2 regions of the Streptomyces sp. NPDC107581 genome follow, and region 2 is predicted to be linked to the other one. Evidence: riboswitches for the same ligand, from Rfam matches in the RefSeq annotation. Region 2 holds a riboswitch; the other holds the start of a gene.
What was found. A riboswitch is a leader RNA that binds a small molecule or an ion and turns the genes downstream of it on or off. The one in region 2 is predicted to bind cobalamin.
Positions count from the first base shown of each region.

Region 1: linked by a shared signal. The riboswitch ahead of ACZ7P3_RS36915 (CbtB domain-containing protein) and the one ahead of ACZ7P3_RS16560 (cobalamin biosynthesis protein) in region 2 are both predicted to bind cobalamin.

Region 1 is NZ_JBVKBH010000020.1:14,474-20,223, forward strand. It holds gene ACZ7P3_RS36900 (short-chain fatty acyl-CoA regulator family protein) at 1-325, shown strand, start outside; gene ACZ7P3_RS36905 (histidine phosphatase family protein) at 357-947, shown strand; gene ACZ7P3_RS36910 (CbtA family protein) at 1,040-1,912, opposite strand; gene ACZ7P3_RS36915 (CbtB domain-containing protein) at 1,938-2,153, opposite strand; adenosylcobalamin (AdoCbl) riboswitch at 2,195-2,317, opposite strand; gene ACZ7P3_RS36920 (hypothetical protein) at 2,704-3,054, shown strand; gene ACZ7P3_RS36925 (enoyl-CoA hydratase) at 3,195-3,989, opposite strand; gene mmsB (3-hydroxyisobutyrate dehydrogenase) at 3,986-4,882, opposite strand; gene ACZ7P3_RS36935 (enoyl-CoA hydratase/isomerase family protein) at 4,879-5,750, opposite strand, start outside.
Region 2 is NZ_JBVKBH010000006.1:72,436-78,185, forward strand. It holds gene ACZ7P3_RS16550 (inorganic phosphate transporter) at 15-1,280, shown strand; gene ACZ7P3_RS16555 (hypothetical protein) at 1,315-1,542, shown strand; cobalamin riboswitch at 2,087-2,229, shown strand; gene ACZ7P3_RS16560 (cobalamin biosynthesis protein) at 2,331-3,275, shown strand; gene ACZ7P3_RS16565 (cobyric acid synthase) at 3,272-4,780, shown strand; gene cobN (cobaltochelatase subunit CobN) at 4,777-5,750, shown strand, end outside.

The DNA of each region.
Region 1 (5,750 bases), on a different contig from region 2:
CACCCAGGTCGCCGAAATGCCCGACGGCAAGCGGTACTTCTGGATCGCGCGGACCATCACGCGCGGTGGGTTCGGACACCATGCCCCGCGCGCCGAGTTCGCCGTCGCGCTCGGCTGCGAACTGCGGCACGCGCACCGGCTCGTCTACGCCGAGGGCATCGCCCTGGACGACCCCCGTGCCGCGACCCCCATCGGCCTGGGCTGCCGGATCTGCGAACGCCGCGACTGTGCCCAGCGGGCCAGGCCACCGGCCGGCGGACGGCTGGCCATCGACCCGGACCGGCGCACCTACGTGCCCTACCCCGTGGAGACCCGCACCCCATGACACCTCCGACTCGGAGAGCAGGAGCAGCCACGTGACCAGCCGCGTCATCTTCGTCTCGCCCGCGACGAGCCCATCCCTGCGGCACGCACGCTTCTACGACGGCGACTCGATCGACGACATCGGAGCAGCCAACGCCCGCTCGGCGGCCGGCTCGCTGCCCGCACCCGCCCGCGTGGTCACATCCCCGAGTGCGCGTTGCCGACAGACGGCGGCGGCGCTCGCTCTCGACGGCTCGGACTCACCTCGGCTCGGGGGCCTGGATGTGGGCCGGTGGCGTGGCCGCACCCTGGACGACGTGGGGGCGGCCGAGCCGGAGGCGGTGGGCGCCTGGCTCTCCGATCCCACCTGGGCCGCGCACGGCGGGGAGTCGGTGCGGGACGTGTGCGACCGGGTCGGACAGTGGCTGGACACCGTGCGGGAGCTGGACGGCCGTACCGTCGCCGTGGTGGAACCGGAGGTGGTGCGGGCCGCTGTCGTGCACGTCCTGGGGCTGCCCTTGGCCGCCTTCTGGCGGCTCGACGTACCGCCGCTGACGGCGACGGAACTCAGCGGACGGTCCGGCCGCTGGAATCTGCGGCTCGGGCACGGCCTCGCCCCGTCGGAGACCACCCCGACGCACTGAGAACCAGCGGAGGAATGCCTCCGCTGGTTCTCGCGTCGTTCGCCGGTTCCGAGGGCCGCCTCCGGTTCAGGCGGCTGCGGCTCTCGGGTCCGTCATGCTGCGCCGACCGGCTCCGGTTGCTTCGGCGCCGGCTTGGCGGATGCCCGGATCGCCGGATCGAGCAGCCGCTCCGCCATGGGGGCGAAGACGAGGCCCAGGGCCGCCCACAGCAGGGCCTGCGCGGCGACGGAGAAGAAACGGAAGGAGAAGAGTACGTCTGCCGGAAAGCCCGGGTAGACGATGGCACCCTTGGAGTTCTTCAGGGGCAGGGGCGTCTCCGTGGCCTGGTGGCCGTACTCGTGCACGTTGGCGGAGAGTTCGCCGAGTTGCGGCAGCAGTGCCATCACGACGCCGATGGCGACGACGTACGCGGCGCCCGCGAGGAGCGTGGCGTTCCAGTTGCCGAAGCGCGACTGCAGACGCTTACCGAGCCAGACCGCCCCGACGAGGAACACGACGGAGCAGAGAACCATGACCAGGTACAGGTTGCCGCGGTCCTTGATCGTGTCCGGGTGCCCGATCGCCGGCGGGTTGGCCGGGTACTTCACGTACGGCACCAGGTAGAAGCCGAGGAAGCCGCCCAGGGCCACCAGCAGCGCCAGGTTGCGCGGACGCAGGTTGCCGACCCGGCCGAGACAGATGGCGTAGGCGACGGCGAACAGCGCGCCCATGGCGATGCCGAAGAAGACCATGCCCACGCCGATGCCGACGTTGGCCTGGATCGTCCGGCTGAAGATGTCCGGGTCGGGAGCCCCCGGTGCGATGCCGGCGGCCTTGTCGAGGGCCTCCTGTGCGGCATCGCGTCCGCTCTCGTAGTTGATGGCCTTGTTGATCTGCGGCTCGGCGAAGATCCGCGCGAAGACGAATGCGAGCAGACCGGCGACTGCGCCGGCGATGACGCCGCGCAGTATGAGTCTCTTTTCCATGTTCAGATGTCCGTGCTTGCTCTCGTCAGTGGCAGGGGAAGCCGAGGAAGTGGCGGGCGTCGTGCACGAACTCGTGGACGTGCATGTCCTTGCCGAAGACGGAGTAGGCGCCCTGGTCGACTCCGATGAAGTAGTAGATGGCCAGCGCGATCAACGCGGTTCCGGCCAGCCAGAGCACGGCCTTCGTGGCCGGCAGGACAACAGGGGTGGGAAGCGCCGCGGGCGCGGACATGCTGCTCATGAAATGAGCCCCTCCTTCAGGGGATCGTGCGTCCCTCAACCAATGGAGCGTCGCGACGGCCAAGTGTCTGACTCCAGCCCCACCCTTCGACGGGGCTGTCACAGTGGCGCGACCGTGCCGGATTTTCACCAGCTTCCTTAGGCCATCACTACATATGGAGAGTACGGACAGCGGCGATGATCCGTCAATCAGACAGATGGCCGAGAGTGTGCGATCCCGCGACCACTCCCGGCAATCTCGACGAGCACTCGGACCGACCGGCTCAAAGCTCCTGAAGGCAGGCCGGAGAGCCGGGACAGACGGTTCCCGTGCGGCAGATCCGTATATCTTTGGCAATGTGACCAGAGCCGCCGGTGAACCCCATCGCGACAGCGACCGGACGGCCAGTACCAGCCTCGCACTGGAATGTTTCAGGACAACAGGGGCCGCAGGGGAACCACGGAGAGCTGCCTCACGTTCTCCGGTACACCGACGCAGTCGATTCATGGCCTTGCCACAGAATCCTGCAGACACAACCTGGACCGCTCCGGGCAAGAGGCGGAGGAACTCAGTGGCAAGACGTCTCACACCACGCCGCATCACGCTCGGCGGCCGCGAAGTGGTCGCTCTCCCTCCGGAGGAGTATGAGCTGCTCGTCGCCAGCCGCCGGCAGATCGGCGGGCAGAGCGCTCGTGTGCGCGTCCTCGCCCAACAGGCGAAACGTACCGACCAGCTCCTGCAGGAGCTGGAGGCACTGATCGCCGCAGCGCGGGACGACTGCGGCCGGCAGTCCGCTGCGGAACCGGCGTTGTGCTCGAGGTCCTGCCCCGATGGCGAAGCCGAGGAAGGGAACACCGCAGGCGGCTGCCTTCGTTGCGCGATCGCGGCGCTGTTGCGTCAGCACAGGGACCTGGCAGTCTGAGCCACTTCACGGCCGCAGAATCGTTCATGCCCGATGGCCGCCGCGCCGGCCCGATGCACGGTCGGCACACAACACGTACGCGTCGTCCCGCCCGGCTTGATCTTCATCTCCTGCTGGGCGGGACGGAACGGGTCGGTGGTTCAGCGGTGCCGGAACTCGGCCGGCCGCTTGTCGACGAAGGCGCCCATGCCCTCCTTCTGGTCGGCGGTGGCGAACACCGCGTGGAACAGGCGCCGTTCGAAGCGGACGCCTTCCGCGAGCGTGGTCTCGAAGGCCCGCCCGACCGCTTCCTTGGCCATCATCGCGACCGGCAGCGACATGCCGGCGACGGTCTCGGCGACGGCCAGGGCCTCACCGAGCAGGTCGTCGGCGGGGACCACCCGGGAGACGAGCCCGGCTCGCTCGGCTTCGGTCGCGTCCATGGTGCGCCCGGTCAAACAGAGTTCCATGGCCTTGGCCTTGCCGACCGCGCGGGTCAGGCGCTGGGAACCGCCGATGCCGGGGATCACGCCGAGCTTGATCTCCGGCTGGCCGAAGACGGCCGTGTCGGCGGCGAGCAGGATGTCGCAGAGCATGGCGAGCTCGCAGCCGCCGCCGAGGGCGTATCCGGCGACCGCCGCCACCGTCGGCGTGCGGAGCTGTCCGAGGCGGTCCCAGGCGGCGAACCAGTCGGCGAGATACATGTCCATGTAGTTCTGCGGCTGCATCTCCTTGATGTCGGCGCCGGCCGCGAACGCCTTCGCCGAGCCCGTGATCACGATGCAGCCGCAGTCCGAGTCGCGGTCGACGTCCTCGGTCGCCGCGACGACTTCGTTCATGACCTGAAGGTTCAACGCATTGAGGGCCTGGGGACGGTTGAGCGTGAGCAGCGCGGTGCGGCCCTTGCGCTCGACGAGGATCGTCTCGTACTCGGCGTCCCGCTCCTTGGTGGTCATCCCTGTTCTCCGCTCTGATCCCTGATGGTGCGGACGATGCCGGAGAAGTCCTCCGTGGCACCGACTCGCTCGGCATACGCGGCGTACAACTCGGAAGCGCGCAAGCCGAGTTCCGCGTGCACTCCGCCCGCTCGGACCGCGTTGGCCGCGAGCCCCAGGTCCTTGGCCATGAGGGCGGCCGCGAATCCCGGACGGTAGTCCCGGTTGGCCGGACTGCTCGGCACGGGCCCGGGGACCGGGCAGTTGACGCTGAGGGCCCAGCACTGCCCGGACGCCGTGGCGGCCACGTCGTACAGGGCCTGGTGGGACAGGCCGAGGCTCTCGCCGAGGACGAACGCCTCGCTGACGGCGATCATGGAGATGCCGAGGATCATGTTGTTGCAGATCTTCGCGGCCTGCCCGGCGCCCGGGCCGCCGCAGTGGACGGCCTTCTTGCCCATCGCCTCCAGCAGGGGACGCGCCTCACCGAATTCGCTCTCGCCCCCGCCGGCCATGAAGGTGAGCGTGGCCGCTTCGGCTCCCACCACTCCCCCGGAGACCGGTGCGTCCAGAGCCTGCATCCCTGCGTCGACCGCGCGTTCGTGCGCGGCGCGGGCGTCGGCGACGTCGATGGTGGAGCAGTCGACGAACAGGGTGCCGGGCCGGGCCGCGGAGAGGACGGTGTCGTAGAGGTCGAGGACGTGACGGCCGGCAGGGAGCATGGTGATGACCACCTCGGCGTCCGTCACCGCCTCGGCCGCGGTTCCGGCGGGCTCGACGCCCGCTTGCGCAGCACCGTCCACAGCGTCGGACACCAGGTCGTGTCCACGCACGCGGTGGCCCGCTTTGACCAGGTTGGCGGCCATGGGCGCGCCCATGTGCCCGAGTCCGATGAACGCGACGGTTCGGCTCACCAGGCCACCTCCGGGGTGTCGGTACCGGCGAGTCCGAGCTCGTGCTCGCCGAGGGGGGTGAAGAAGCGTTCGACGTCGGTGTCGGTCACCTCGACAAGGGTGGCCGGCGACCAGTGCGGGGTGCGGTCCTTGTCGATGACCTGGGCGCGGATGCCCTCCACCAGGTCGTGCGTGCGCAGGGTCGCGCAGGAGACGCGGTACTCCTGGTCGAGGACCCGCTCGATGGGGCCGAGGTGCCGAGCACGGAGCAGGGCGGCCAGAGTCACCTTCAGAGCCGTCGGTGACTTGGTGAGCAGGATCTGCGCCGCCTCCTTGGCGGCGGGATCGCCTTGGTCGAGCAGCCGGTTCAGGATGTCCTCGACCGTCGGGGCGGCGTAGCAGGCGTCGATCCACTCCCGCCGGGCCGCCAGCTCACCCTGCTGCGGCGGCTGTACGTGACGGGCGAGCGCCTCTCGTACGGGCAGCTCGGCCAGGTCGTCGACGAAGGCGCCGAGGGCGTCGGAGGGCAGGTAGTGGTCGGCGAGGCCGCACAGCAGGGCATCGCCCGCGCCGATCTGCGCGCCCGTCAGCGCGAGATGGGTGCCCAGTTCGCCCGGAGCGAGAGCCAGCAGGTAGGTACCGCCGACGTCGGGGACGAAGCCGATGCCGGTCTCGGGCATGGCGATCCGCGAGCGTTCGGTGACGATCCGGACGCTGCCGTGTGCGGAGATGCCGACACCGCCGCCCATGACGATGCCGTCCATGACGGCGACGTAGGGCTTGGGGTAGCGGGCGATGCGGGCGTTGAGGCGGTACTCGTCGCGCCAGAACGCGGCCGAGGCGGCGCCGTCGCCGTCCCGGGCGTCGTCGTGAATGCTCCGGATGTCGC
Region 2 (5,750 bases):
GATTGCCTGGGTAAATGGAAAACTTCTCGCTGATCCTCGCGATTGTGGTGGTGACCGCACTCGCGTTTGATTTCACGAACGGTTTTCACGACACCGCCAACGCGATGGCCACGACCATCTCGACCGGTGCGCTCAAGCCCAAGGTCGCGGTGGCCATGTCCGCCGCCCTCAACCTTGTGGGCGCCTTCCTCTCCGTGGAGGTCGCCAACACGATCTCCAAGGGACTCGTCGACGAGAACGGCATCCGGCCCGAGGTCATCTTCGCCGCCCTGGTCGGCGCGATCCTCTGGAACCTGGTGACCTGGCTCGTGGGCCTGCCCTCCAGTTCCTCGCACGCCCTGATGGGCGGACTGATCGGCGCCACCGTCGCCTCCGCGGGCCTCGGCGCCGTCCACGGTGACGTCCTGATCACCAAGGTGCTGCTCCCGGCGGTCGCCGCCCCGGTCGTGGCCGGTCTCGCGGCACTGCTCGCCACCCGGTTCTCCTACGGCATCGGCCGGGGCGCCGAGGGCGAGGCCACCCGCAAGGGCTACCGCGCCGGGCAGATCGCCTCCGCCGGCCTGGTCTCCCTCGCCCACGGCACCAACGACGCGCAGAAGACGATGGGCATCATCACCCTCGCGCTGATCGCGGGCGGTGCGATCGCCCCCGGCTCCAACCCTCCCACCTGGGTCATCCTCTCCGCCGGCATGGCCATCGCGCTCGGCACCTACATCGGCGGCTGGCGCATCATCCGCACCATGGGCAAGGGCCTGACCGACCTGGAGCCGCGACAGGGCTTCGCCGCCCAGACCAGCGCGGCCACGGCCATCCTGGCCTCCTCGCACCTCGGCTTCTCCCTCTCCACCACCCATGTCGTCTCCGGCTCGGTGATGGGCGCGGGCCTCGGCCGCAAGGGCGGTGTGGTCCGCTGGTCCACCGCGACCCGCATGGTCGTCGCCTGGGTGCTCACCCTCCCGGCCGCCGCGCTGGTCGGCGCGGGCGCCGAGTCCGTCACGGACCTCGGCGACTGGGGCACCGCGGTCGTCGCCGTCTTCCTCGTCGGCGCCAGCGCCGCGATCTGGAAGTTCTCCCGCCGCGAGGTCGTCGACCACACCAGCGTCGTGCCCGCTGACGACGCCGAGCCGGCCGGCGTGGTGACCACCGCCATCGCCGCGGTGACCCCGCCCCCCGCGGGCGTCGTCACCGAGGACCTGACGGCCACCATCCCGGCTCCGGCCGCCGCCGTCCCGGCTCCCGCCGCCGCCACCGAGCCGGCCCCGCCGGCCGCCGCCGTCTGACCCCGAGCACCCGGTACCTGAAGGAAGCATCCCCATGAAGATCGACTGGGCGGCCCTCGGCTCCGTCTTCGGCGTCAGCCTCGTGTTCACGGTGGGCCTGGTGGCCCTGTTCACCCTCGGCGTCAACGGCCTGGCGCGGCGCGAGAAGGCCGCCGCGCAGGGCGACTCCGCCGCGCTGGCGGTGACCGGTGCCTATGTGTGCTTCGCGACCTGTGCGGCCGCGGTGGCGTACGGGTTCTATCTGATCGTGGCCAAGGCCTGACCTGTGATCGTGACCGAGGCCCGACCTCTTGCGTGACCGAGGCCCGACCTCTTGATCGTCACCGAGGCCTGACCTTCGAAAGGTCCGCGTCCGCGCGGGCCGGACGGTCCCGGACCGCCCTGCCGAGCCCCCAGTGGGCGACCCGGCAGGGCGGTCGCCGTGTGTCCGGGGCGGCCTCCGCCGTCGCGCCGCCCCGCGAGACCCACTGCGCTCCCGCGAGAGGCCCGCCGCGCTCGCGCGAGACCCACTGCGCTCCGGCGGGCCCTCGCCCGCCCCCCAGTTGGACGACCTGGCCGTCGTCCAGCGGCATCTCGCCCGCGTGCGCCGCCTCGCGTCTCCTCGTGTCTCCTCCCGCGTCCGTTCCATCCCGTATGAGACGTACGCCCTCTTGCTGATCCTCACGGTCCGTGGGTACCGGAGGGATGCGCGAACGCCGCCCGAGAGGAGGGGAATTCACCGCAATCCGGTCCTCCGGCGCGGTCGGGCGCGCTGCCGATGTGGGGCTCAGCACAGTCCGCCGTCCCTGGTCAAAGGCAAGTTGACGGCTCTTCCGAGTGCGTGGTGGACTGCCCACGCCATGTACGGCGGCAGAAGAGGAAGCCGGTGCGAATCCGGCGCGGTCCCGCCACTGTCACCGGGGAAGAACACCCCGGGAGCCAGGAACTCTCACCGCCGGTCTCGTCGGACCAGGGCGTGGACACCCTGAGTGAGGACACATATCGCCATGCTCGGCTGCCGATCGAGGACCAGTACCAGGCCCGCCCCTGACCTCACGGCCGGCTGAGCCGATGGGTGCCGATCGCTCGTACGCGTACGGCGCCGCCGCCGGCCTTCTCGGCGATCTCCTTCTCGGCGATCCGCGCCGCGGGCATCCGGTCGCCGCGTTCGGGCGCGCGGCCGCAGCCGTGGAACGCGTGCTGTGGCGCGACCACCGCGGCTGGGGCGCCCTGCACACCGCCGTGTGCGCCGGCGGCGCCGTCGCCCTGGGGGCCGTCGCCGAACGGGCCGTACGCCGCTCCCCCGTCGCCTCCGCCGCACTGGCCGGCGCCGCCACCTGGGCGGTCGTCGGGGGTACTTCGCTGGCCCGGGAGGCCCGGACCGTCGGGCGCGCCCTGGAGGCCGGGGACATCGAGGCGGCACGTGCGCGGCTGCCGCATCTGTGCGGCCGGGATCCGCAGGCCCTGGACGCGGACGGGATCGCCCGCGCCGTCGTGGAGTCGGTCGCCGAGAACACCTCCGACGCCGTGGTGGGCGCGCTGGTGTGGGGTGCGGGCGGCGGGGTGCCGGGGCTGCTCGGGTTCCGGGCCGTCAACACCCTGGATGCGATGGTGGGGCACAGGTCGGCCCGCTTCCGGCGCTACGGCTGGGCCTCGGCCCGCCTCGACGACGTGGCCGGCTGGCCGGGGGCGCGGCTGACCGCCGTACTCGCCGCCGCGGCCGGACCCGACCCCCGCGGCGCCCTGCGCGCCTGGCAGGCCGACGCCCGCAAGCACCCGAGCCCCAACGCCGGGCCCGTCGAAGCCTCGTTCGCGGGCGCGCTCGGCGTGCGGCTGGGCGGGACGCTCTCCTACGGCGGGCGCGTCGAGCACCGGCCCGTCCTCAACGGGGACACCGGGCGGGCCGTCCGGGTCACCGACATCGACCGGGCCGTACGGCTCTCCCGCCGCGTCGGCCTGCTCGCGCTCGGCGTCACCCTCGCCGCGCGCCGACTCGTGAAGGGACGTGGGAAGTGAACGGTGGTCTCCTCGTCGCCGGCACCACCTCCGACGCCGGCAAGAGCGTCGTGACGGCCGGGATCTGCCGGTGGCTGGTGCGCCAGGGCGTGAAGGTCGCGCCCTTCAAGGCGCAGAACATGTCCCTCAACTCGTTCGTGACACGGGAGGGTGCCGAGATCGGCCGGGCGCAGGCGATGCAGGCCCAGGCCTGCCGCGTCGAGCCGACCGCGCTGATGAACCCCGTGCTGCTCAAGCCGGGCGGTGAGCAGAGCAGCCAGGTGGTGCTGCTGGGCAGGCCGGTGGGCGAGATGAGCGCACGCGGCTACCACGGAGGGCGCCAGCAGCGGCTCCTCGGCACGGTCCTGGACTGTCTGGCCGAGTTGCGGGGCACGTATGACGCGGTGATCTGTGAGGGGGCCGGTTCGCCCGCGGAGATCAATCTGCGGCGGACCGACATCGTGAACATGGGGATCGCGCGGGGCGCGCGGCTGCCCGTGCTCGTCGTCGGCGACATCGACCGGGGTGGCGTCTTCGCCTCCTTCTTCGGGACGCTCGCCCTGCTCTCACCGCAGGACCAGGAGCTGGTCGCCGGCTTCCTGGTGAACAAGTTCCGCGGCGACGTCGGCCTGCTGGAGCCGGGGCTGGAGATGCTGCACGGTCTCACCGGGCGGCGCACCTACGGCGTGCTGCCGTTCCGGCACGGGCTCGGCATCGACGAGGAGGACGGGCTGCGGGTGTCCCTGCGGGGCACGGTCCGGGAGTCGGCCGTGACGCCTCCGCTCGGCGAGGACGTCCTGCGGGTCGCCGTCTGCGCGATCCCGCTGATGTCGAACTTCACGGACGTGGACGCGCTGGCCGCCGAACCGGGCGTCGTGGTGCGGTTCGTGGACCGGCCGGAGGAGCTGGCGGACGCCGACCTCGTGGTGGTCCCGGGTACGCGCGGGACCGTACGGGCGCTGGAGTGGCTGCGGGAACGGGGCCTGGCGGAGGCGCTCGTGCGCCGGGCCGCCGAGGGGCGGCCGGTCCTCGGCATCTGCGGCGGCTTCCAGATCCTCGGCGAGCACATCGAGGACGAGGTCGAGTCGCGCGCCGGGCAGGTCCGGGGCCTCGGGGTGCTCCCGGTGCGCGTGAAATTCGCCCGGGAGAAGACCCTCACCCGGCCCACCGGCGAAGCCCTCGGCGAGCGGGTCGAGGGGTACGAGATCCACCACGGGGTCGCCGAAGTGACGGGCGGAGAGCCCTTCCTGGACGGCTGCCGGGTCGGCCCGGCCTGGGGCACGCACTGGCACGGCTCGCTGGAGTCGGACGGCTTCCGCCGGGCCTTCCTGCGCGAGGTGGCGGCCGCCGCGGGCCGCCGGTTCGTGCCGGCCCCGGACACATGCTTCGCCGCGCTGCGCGAGGAGCAGCTCGACCGGCTCGGCGACCTGATCGAACAGCACGCGGACACGGACGCGCTCTGGCGGCTCATCGAGTCGGGCGCGCCGCAAGGACTGCCTTTCATTCCACCGGGAGCGCCCGCATGAGCACAGTGTTGTTGTTGTCGACCGCCGACACCGATCTGCTGGCGGCCCGGGCCTCCGGCGCCGGGTACCGGATCGGCAACCCGACCCGGGTCGACGTGGCCGGGGAACTGCCGGGTCTGATCGAGGGCTCGGGTATCGCCGTCGTACGGCTGCTGGGCGGTAAGCGTGCCTGGGAGGACGGGCTCGCCGCGCTGAAGGCGTCCGGGATCCCGACCGTGCTGCTGGGCGGCGAGGCCGTGCCGGACGCCGAGCTGATGGCCGAGTCGTCCGTTCCGGCGGGCGTCGTGGCGGAGGCGCTGAAGTACCTGGTCGAGGGCGGGCCCGCGAACCTGACCGAGCTGGCCCGGTTCCTCTCCGACACGGTGCTGCTGACCGGCGAGGGGTTCGAGGAACCGCGGAAGATGCCGGAGTTCGGGGTGCACGGCGGGCGTGACCTCGTCGAGGGCCGCCCCACCGTCGGCGTGCTCTTCTACCGGGCCCACGAGCTGAGCGGCAACACCGCCTTCGTGGACACGCTGTGCGAGGCGATCGAGGCGCACGGCGCCAACGCCCTTCCCGTGTACTGCGGTTCGCTGCGCGACGCGGACGCCGGGCTGTACGAGATCCTCGGCCGGACCGACGCCCTGGTGGCCACCGTCCTCGCCGCCGGCGGCACGCACGCCTCCGAGGCCTCGGCGGGCGGCGACGAGGAGGCCTGGGACATCGGGGCGCTCGCCGACCTCGACGTGCCCGTCCTGCAGGGGCTGTGCCTGACCTCCTCGAAGAGCGCCTGGGAGGAGTCCGACGCCGCCCTGTCCCCCATGGACGCGGCGATGCAGGTCGCGATCCCGGAGTTCGACGGGCGCCTGATCACGGTGCCGTTCTCCTTCAAGGAGCAGGGTCCGGACGACGTGCCGGTCTATGCCGCCGACCCCGAGCGGGCCGGGCGCGTGGCCGGAATCGCCGTACGGCACGCGCGGCTGCGGCACAA